DNA from 2 places in the Candidatus Filomicrobium marinum genome. Region 1 is predicted to be linked to the other one. Evidence: riboswitches for the same ligand, from Rfam matches in the RefSeq annotation. Region 1 holds a riboswitch; the other holds the start of a gene.
The links. Region 1 has a riboswitch for cobalamin ahead of YBN1229_RS09400 (TonB-dependent siderophore receptor). Riboswitches for the same ligand answer to the same signal wherever they lie in the genome.
Positions count from the first base shown of each region.

Region 2: linked by a shared signal. The riboswitch ahead of YBN1229_RS12525 (DUF1636 family protein) and the one ahead of YBN1229_RS09400 (TonB-dependent siderophore receptor) in region 1 are both predicted to bind cobalamin.

Region 1 covers NZ_LN829119.1:1,993,565-1,997,751, forward strand. Annotated here, with positions in the region: gene YBN1229_RS09395 (ATP-dependent nuclease) at 1-112, opposite strand, end outside; cobalamin riboswitch at 1,215-1,407, shown strand; gene YBN1229_RS09400 (TonB-dependent siderophore receptor) at 1,519-3,849, shown strand; gene fhuF (siderophore-iron reductase FhuF) at 3,912-4,187, shown strand, end outside.
Region 2 covers NZ_LN829119.1:2,663,925-2,668,111, forward strand. Annotated here, with positions in the region: gene YBN1229_RS12515 (cobyric acid synthase) at 1-538, opposite strand, end outside; gene cobO (cob(I)yrinic acid a,c-diamide adenosyltransferase) at 593-1,207, opposite strand; cobalamin riboswitch at 1,250-1,470, shown strand; gene YBN1229_RS12525 (DUF1636 family protein) at 1,567-1,926, shown strand; gene cobW (cobalamin biosynthesis protein CobW) at 1,926-2,960, shown strand; gene cobN (cobaltochelatase subunit CobN) at 2,966-4,187, shown strand, end outside.

The DNA.
Region 1 (4,187 bases):
CGGCGTCGTTCTCCCCAACGATGAGGTTGAGACCCTGCTGAAACGGCACGCAAAGCGGTTGGCCATTGCCAACATTCCTAAAGTTCGTAACGTGTAGTTCCTTAAGGTACATTGTCAGGAGCCGGTCCTTTGGACCTGTTGAATTGTCATGGGGCTGACAATAGTCGATATTCGAACAAGGGAAAGAGTACTACCCACTCCGCATGGAATTCTGCGCGCGGAGCCCGTTATGCGCCGCTGCATCCATATCTGCCATATTTGGCAAAACGAACCCGACAAAAAGCCAAGCCCTTTGGTGGCTAGAAGGCGTGTCCGAAGTCTGGCACGAAGTGAAGGATAAGATCAGCTGAAACAGGACCCGCTCGGGGTACACCTGGAGCGAGGGAATGTGGTCTCAGCGGCGGGCTGGGACAGTAATGTGCGAAATCGCCCGAAACATAGTGGCGCAATGCTCTGTCCCACTGGCCTCTAAGCTTTTGAACTAGCTCAATTGTTATAGTTCTGCCGGGATCGCCAGCTCTTAGATCTGCCGCACACTTAATTGGCGATTTCCCGTCAGGCTCCCTGCTTGAGGGTCGCCTTATCGGTCGATCTCGTCGACGCTTTCAACCGCGTAGGCCAACACGAGAGGTAACGCAGTGACGAGGTGCGAGTGCAACTTAACCCCGGGGGGCATGTGCTTGGACAATTGCAACGCTCGAGATTCATTCCACGGGCAAGCGAGCGACCAACGTCAGTGTGATCAAATCGGTTGGCGGAGCAGCAATGTTCGGGGACTTGCTGTAATAAGCGGGCGCTCAAACGCCTCGACCGAAGGAGATTCCCCCAACACACATCATTGGGTGGGGAACTAGGCATCGGAAAAGCCTGTAATGGGGTAGAAGATTTCGGTTCCCCACCGACTGCTAAGTCATTGATGCGGCGCGGATCAGGTTCCCCGGCCCTGGGCACCATCCCAAACATGTAATGATTCCCCCCAATTGTCTTGGTGCATGGCGGGGCGGGTGTTCCCGCGTTAATCCGGTGGACGACGGAGCCGGTCGAGGTAGCGTCCGAGGGGCAGCATCAATCCAACACTCTCTTTCCGAGTAGATGTCATTACCGCCGAGGTGGGGCGATTACGCCCTGTGCCTTACGTGTGGCCCAAGAGGCACATGCGTCTACCATCCGTTGTTCCGAGTTCGTCCCAACGCTTGCTTAAACTCTATATTTAATTTCTGTTAACGCTCGACGGTTTCCTCAAAGGAATGAAATGGGAATCCGGACGGGAGAGATACCCCAAAGCCGGAGCTGCCCCCGCAACTGTGAGCGGTTAGCTTTCCATCAAATGCCACTGGGATTTCTCCTGGGAAGGCGATGGAGCGTAAGTCCGCGAGCCAGGAGACCTGCCGTCAGTCGTGGTCACGCGCGAAGCTCATTGGGCGGGGTGTTCCAAGGGTGGCACATTTTTTCGGCATAGCCGGAAGTGTGCGGTCTAATTCGCGCTGACGTGCCACCTACGAATGCACGCAGGTATCAATGTTTCCGGGATCAGTATCGCTCCTCAAGCGAGCGGATAATTGCGGCTGGATAACGCCGCTCACCGTCACCTTCATTTCTCTCATCGCCAGCCACAATACTGCCTCCGCCCAAGAGGCGGTTTCACAGTCGGCCACGCTACCTCCTGTAACGGTTATTGCGCCTGCCAGCCAAACTCAGCAGCCCTCTCCATCGGTCAATGCGACGAGTTCCGCGAGCACAGCAGCTCCCACGCAAAGCTTTGACCAGATCAACGATTCTGGTCTCTCAAACACTGCACCTCCGCAAAATCGCAACGACCCAGGGACCTCGGGATTCGTCGCGACGATGAGCGGTGTCGGAACAAAGACGCCAGGATCGGTTCTCGACACGCCGCGCTCCATTTCAACGGTGAGTAAAGCGGAGATTGAAGAACGCAACGCACAGAGCGTGTTAGAGGCACTGCAATACACGTCCGGTGTGAATAGCTATTATTTCTCGGGAAATTTTCTTACCCGAGAACAAGCTCTCGTCCGGGGTTTCCTCGTCTACCAATACCTCGATGGCCTGAAGCAGCATGATAGCAATTGGGCTATTGAACCTTATGGTTTGGAACGCGTGAACCTCCTTAAAGGACCCGCGTCGATGCTCTACGGACAGGGGAGCCCCGGAGGCTTGCTGGACCTGACGAGCAAGCGGCCAACCGATGAGGCTTTCACGGAGGTCGTCCTACAGGCTGGGACTCACAGCAAGTTTCAAACCGGGGTCGACTTCGGTGGTCCGATCGGAAACGGCCGTGTGCTCACCTATCGTATGACCGCTCTCGGAAGGCTGGCCGATGGTGAGGTCGACTACACGGAAAACGATCGCCTCTACGTCGCTCCGGCGCTTACCTTTAGGCCGAACGCGGACACGACCTTCACGCTGCTTTCAAGCTATCAGCACGATCCGAGTCTGACGGTGCAACAGGCGCTGCCACGCGAAGGCACAATCCTTCCTGGACCGAACGGCCAATATATCCCGCGGGAACTGTTCCTCGGTGAACCCGGATATCACGACACCAGCAAGACATCCTTCAAGATCGGATACGAGTTCAAACACCGCTTCGATAACGTTTGGTCGTTTGAGCAAAATGCAGCCTACCGGCACATCGACATCGCATTGTCCGAAGTTATGGGAATGGGCAGCCCGAGCGGCCCAACGTCAACACGTCGGCAGATGTTTGACGCTGATTACGTGATCAATACCTATCAGGTTGACAGCCGCCTGCATGGTAATTTCTCGACCGGTCCACTGGACCACAAATTGCTGGTTGGATTCGATTACGCGGCAATCCCGAACTATCAGGGGCAAGGCGTAAACCGGGCAAGTCTCTATTCGCTTGATCTATACAATCCGGTCTATGGTCAGCCTCTGCGATCCAATCCGATTACCTCGAAGCGTTATCAGGATCTCACGCAAGCGGGCCTGTATCTTCAAGACGCCATTTCCGTCGGTGGCCTGACAGTCACCGCAGGTATTCGCCATGACTGGGCTGAGCTCAATCAAGAAACCCTGGCGAGAGATCCCGTAACAGGCAACTTCGGGGCCCCGATCCACACTCCAAAAGAAGATAAGGCGTTTACGCATCAACTCGGTGCCATCTACCGCTTTGCGAACGGGTTTGCGCCATTTGTCAGCTATTCAGAATCGTTCTTTCCCCTCACGGGGTCCGATGCTGGGGGCAATCCGTTTGAACCGACAACGGGCGAACAAAGCGAGGTGGGGATCAAATTCATGCCACCCGGTGTGAACGCTCTCTTCACCGCGTCGGTGTTCGACATCACGCAACAGAACGTACGAACGCCGGACCTTGCGAATCCGGGGTTTGCGACGCAAACCGGCGAAGTCGCGGTGCGAGGGGCGGAACTCGAAGTCCGCGCATCCCTTGAGAGTGGTTGGAATTTTGCTGCCGCCTACACCTATCTGGACAGTGAAGTCACAAAGACAAACCAAAAAGGGGCAGGCGGTAAAAGCTTTACCTCCGTTCCAGCGCATCAGGCGTCACTATGGGGATCGTACACGTTCTTCGAAGGGGCATTCCGTGGCCTGACAATTGGAGGCGGTGTCCGATTTTTCGGAGAAGCGGCAGGCGATACTCTCAATACGTTCTATGTGCCCGCGTTTACGCTCTATGACGCTACGGTGCGTTACGATCTCGGAACGATTTCTCCAGAGTTCGAGAACTGGGAATTCGCTGTCAATGCCAAGAACCTGACAGACGAGCGCTACGTCACAAACTGCGATTCCACCTACTCTTGCTATTACGGGGTTGGCCGTACCGTCGACGCGTCACTTCGGATGCGTTTCTAGCTTCTTCGCGGGGCGAGCGTCCAAGGTTCGCCCTGCGAACGTATGTGAGGATGAGGCGGGCAATGACGGTATTGAATTCACTTGAAACGTTCGGCAAATCTCTGGACGCCATTTTCGTGGGCGATCTGGAACACCTACGTCCTCACCTTGTCGTCGGGCGTTCGGAGCAAGCGAGCCGTTCAGTACGGGACGCGCTGGACGATTGCTGGTTGGATGCGATCGTAGAAAGTTTCAACCAAACGTATGGGAACACCCCGCGCACAGCCGTTCTTTCGATTTGGTCGAAATGGTATTTTGCGACCGCTCTCCCGCCCTTGATCTGCTCCAACATTCTTCTG
Region 2 (4,187 bases), 670 kb from region 1:
CGGGATCGATGACGGCTTGTGTTCCAACGATCTGGGCAATGACGCCGCCACGCTCGATGTCTCCCGCCAGAACGACGGGAACGCTCGCCGCCTGCGCGAAACCCATGTTGGCGATGTCACCGCGTCGAAGATTTACTTCAGCGGGACTCCCGGCTCCCTCTACAATCACGAGGTCGGCATCGCCTTTCAACCGATTGAAGCTCGCGAGTACCGCGCTCAAAAGCTGTGGTTTCAGGCTTGAATAAGCGCGGGCCTTTACAGTGGTGAGCCGTTGGCCTTGGACGATGACCTGTGACCCCGTCTCCGATTCAGGTTTGAGCAAAATAGGATTCATGTCGGTAACGGCTTCGCGGCCCGAGGCAAGCGCCTGCAAGGCCTGCGCCCGACCGATTTCACCACCGTCCGCTGTGACGGCGGCGTTATTCGACATGTTTTGCGGCTTGAACGGCGCGACGCGAAGCCCGCGTCGGAGTGCGGCGCGGCAGAGGCCGGCAACAAGCAGTGACTTGCCGACGTTCGAACCCGCTCCCTGAATCATAAGGGATTTCACTTAAGGTTATCCTTGTAGGCTAGAGTTCCAAGGGTAAAACCCTCAAAACTCCACGCCCGGCTGGGCTTTGATGCCGGCGCGGAACGGATGTTTGATCAACGACATCTCCGTCACGAGATCGGCAATCTCGATCAATTCGTCCTTGGCGTTCCGGCCAGTCAGGACGACATGCGTGAGCGGCGGCTTTTCATCGCGAAGAAAGGCGACAACCTCAGCAATGTCCAAATAATCGTAGCGCAGCGCGATGTTGATCTCGTCGAGCAAGACCATCCGGAGTTCTGGATTGAGGATCATCGCCTTTGCTTTTTCCCAGCCGGCACGGGCTGCGGCGATGTCGCGTTCGCGGTCCTGTGTTTCCCAGGTAAAGCCCTCCCCCATCGCGTGAAATTGACAGAGGTGAGGAAAGTGGGTTTCGATCAACCGGCGTTCGCCGGTGTCCCAAGCGCCTTTGATGAACTGCACCACAGCAGAGGGAAAACCGTGCGCAATGCAGCGCATGATCATGCCGAAGCCGGAAGAGGATTTCCCTTTACCCGCACCGGTGTGAACAATAATCAGTCCCTTCTCGCCTTCCTTCGTTGCCATCATGCGATCGCGCGCAGCTTTGATCTTGGCCATTTTGGTTGCGTGACGCGCGGCTAAGTCTGTCTCATCCATCGCCATACTTTTCCTTCATCTTGACAACTGACGGCGTTCGGCTTCAGTTGAGGCATTGTTGGTCCTGTCTATGACAGGCGAAGAGGGAATGCGACAAGCACTTGAGCCGGAATTGCTCAAAAGCTTACAACGCAGCCGCCCCCGCGACCGTGACCGGAGAGGACGTTCAACGCCACTGGCAAAAGCTGGGAAGGCCGAACGTCCGCAGGATTAAAAACCCTACATCCGCAAGCCGGGAGACCTGCCAACAGCGTGACTGAAACGGGCGAACGGGGTGTTTCGCGACCGGCAGGTGAATCGCCTGATACCGGGCGTCTTCCCCTTCTGGCTTTAGCACCTCTCGTCCCTGCTGAAGGGGCCTGATGGCTACGATCCTTGTCTGCACGACCTGCCGTCGCGGCGCGACGATTGAACCCGACGACGCTTGTCCCGGGCAGTTGATGCTATCCGCGCTTGAAGCCGCAGGGATACCCAAAGGGATGCGTCTGCGTCCCGTGCAGTGCCTCTCCGCTTGTTCGCAAGGGTGCGCGGTTGCGCTCAGCGGCCCAGGTAAGTGGACTTACGTCTACGGCCGGCTCGATCCCGCCGAACACGTCCCGGACATTCTCGATGGCGCATCCAAATACGCGGCCAGCGAAGACGGCATCGTGCCGTGGCGCGAACGTCCGGAAATTTTCCGCAAAAACTCGCTCGCGCGCATTCCCCCGATGGAGGACTAATGACCGACCTGTCAAAAATTCCCGTCAGCGTTATTACCGGTTTTCTCGGCGCGGGCAAAACTACGTTGATCCGCCATTTGATGCGCAATCCGCAGGGCAAGCGTCTTGCGGTGCTCGTCAACGAATTCGGTACAGTCGGTGTGGATGGCGAGATCTTGCGATCTTGCGCGGACGAGAATTGCCCCGAGGAAAATATCGTCGAACTCGCGAACGGCTGCATTTGCTGCACGGTCGCGGACGATTTCATTCCGACGATCGAGGCTTTGATGGCGCTGCCGCAGCAGCCCGACCATATCCTCATCGAGACGTCCGGTCTGGCGCTGCCAAAGCCGCTGCTGAAGGCGTTCGACTGGCCTGCCATCCGTTCGCGCATCACTGTCGATGGCGTTATTGCTGTCGCGGATGCTGAGGCGGTTGCAGCCGGCAGGTTTGCACCGGACGAGGAAGCAATCGCCGCACAACGTGCTGGCGATGAGAGCATTGATCACGAAACCCCTCTGTCCGAGGTCTTCGAGGATCAGATTGCCTGCGCCGACATCGTGTTGTTGAGCAAGGCGGACCTTGCGGGAGACGAAGGGATTTCGGCGGCACGTGCTTTGATCGAAGCCGAAGCTCCGCGCAGGCTCCCGATCCTCTCGCTGACAGATGGTGTGATCGACCCGCGTGTCATTCTTGGGCTCAACGCCGCGGCCGAAGATAACCTCGACGTGCGGCCCTCTCACCATGACGGCGCCGACGATCACGAGCATGATGATTTCGACTCCGCGATTATCGATCTGCCCATCTTGGCCGATCCTGAGAGTGTCGCAGAGGCGATCCGCCGCCTTGCGCGAGAGCGCGACATTCTCCGCGTGAAAGGATATCTCGCGATCCGGGACAAGCCGATGCGCATGCTGGTGCAGGCCGTGGGTGAGCGCGTGCGCATGCAATACGATCGTCCATGGGGCGACCAGCCGCGCCGTTCCCAGCTCGTTGTGATCGCTGAGCATGATGCGATTGATCCGGCGGCAATCCAGGCAGTTTTCGAGGCCTGATCACCATGCATGTCGTCTTCCGAGAAAGTCACGATCTGGAAGAGACTGCGACCCCGCAAGACCTTGGCCAAGGTCCTGCGGATTTGGTGGTGCTGTCTTACTCCGACAGTGACTTGGGGGCCTTCGCGGCGGGATGGCAACGCGGTCGGGCAAATCTGCCCGGTCTGCGCTTGGCCAATCTAGCGGCATTGCGGCATCCCATCTCGGTTGACACGTACGTGGATCAAACGCTGAGTGGGGCGAAGGGAATACTCGTTCGGCTGATCGGCGGAGAAAGCTACTGGTCATACGGACTAGCGGAACTCAACGCACTCGCGCGCAAGCGCGGAATTGCTTTGGCTGTTTTGCCGGGTGACGGTCGCGACGACGACAGGCTCGATGAACTCTCCACGTTGCCTGTTTCAACGTTGCGAAGATTGTCGGCGCTTTGCGATGCAGGTGGCGCGGTTGCTGCTCAAGCAGCCCTGGCACAGCTCGCGTTGGCCGCTGGACTCTACGCGGCGCCTGTTCCAGGCGATAAACGGTTGCCTGACTGCGGCTTCTACGAGCCCGCGCGCGGCGTTCAAATGTCGCCGCCCGATGGCAAAGCGATTGTGCCTGTCATATTCTATCGTGCCTATCTGGCAGCGGCCGACACAGCGCCGATAGATGCACTGATACACGAACTGCGGGCACGAGGTTTTCAGGCGGTCGGCATGTTCGCACCGTCACTAAAAGCTGCAGGCGCGCGCATATGGGTCGAGGTTGCCTTAGAGCAAATGGGTCCGGTCGCGATCGTGAACGCGACGGCCTTCTCAGCGCGTGGCGACGATGGGCGCTCGCCACTCGATGGACCGGGATGCCCAGTGTTTCAGGTTGCGCTTTCGACCGCCGAACGCGCGTTGTGGCTGGCTTCGGAGCGAGGGTTATCCCCCTCTGATCTTGCCATGCATGTGGTGCTTCCCGAAGTCGATGGACGCATTTTCGCGGGCGCCGTGAGCTTTAAATGTGGGACGCAGCACGATCCGGATCTGCAGTTTTCTCGCAAGATTCACCAGCCTGATGAGACGCGCGTGCGCGCGGTCGCCGATCGCGTCGCCCGCTGGCACAGCCTTGCTACGGCGAAGGCGGAGGCTCAAAAGCCGGCGCTGATATTGTCCACCTATCCGGGCAAGGAATATCAGCTGGCGCATGCGGTGGGTTTGGACGCGCTGGCGTCGTGCGAAGCAATTCTTCTCGACCTTGCAC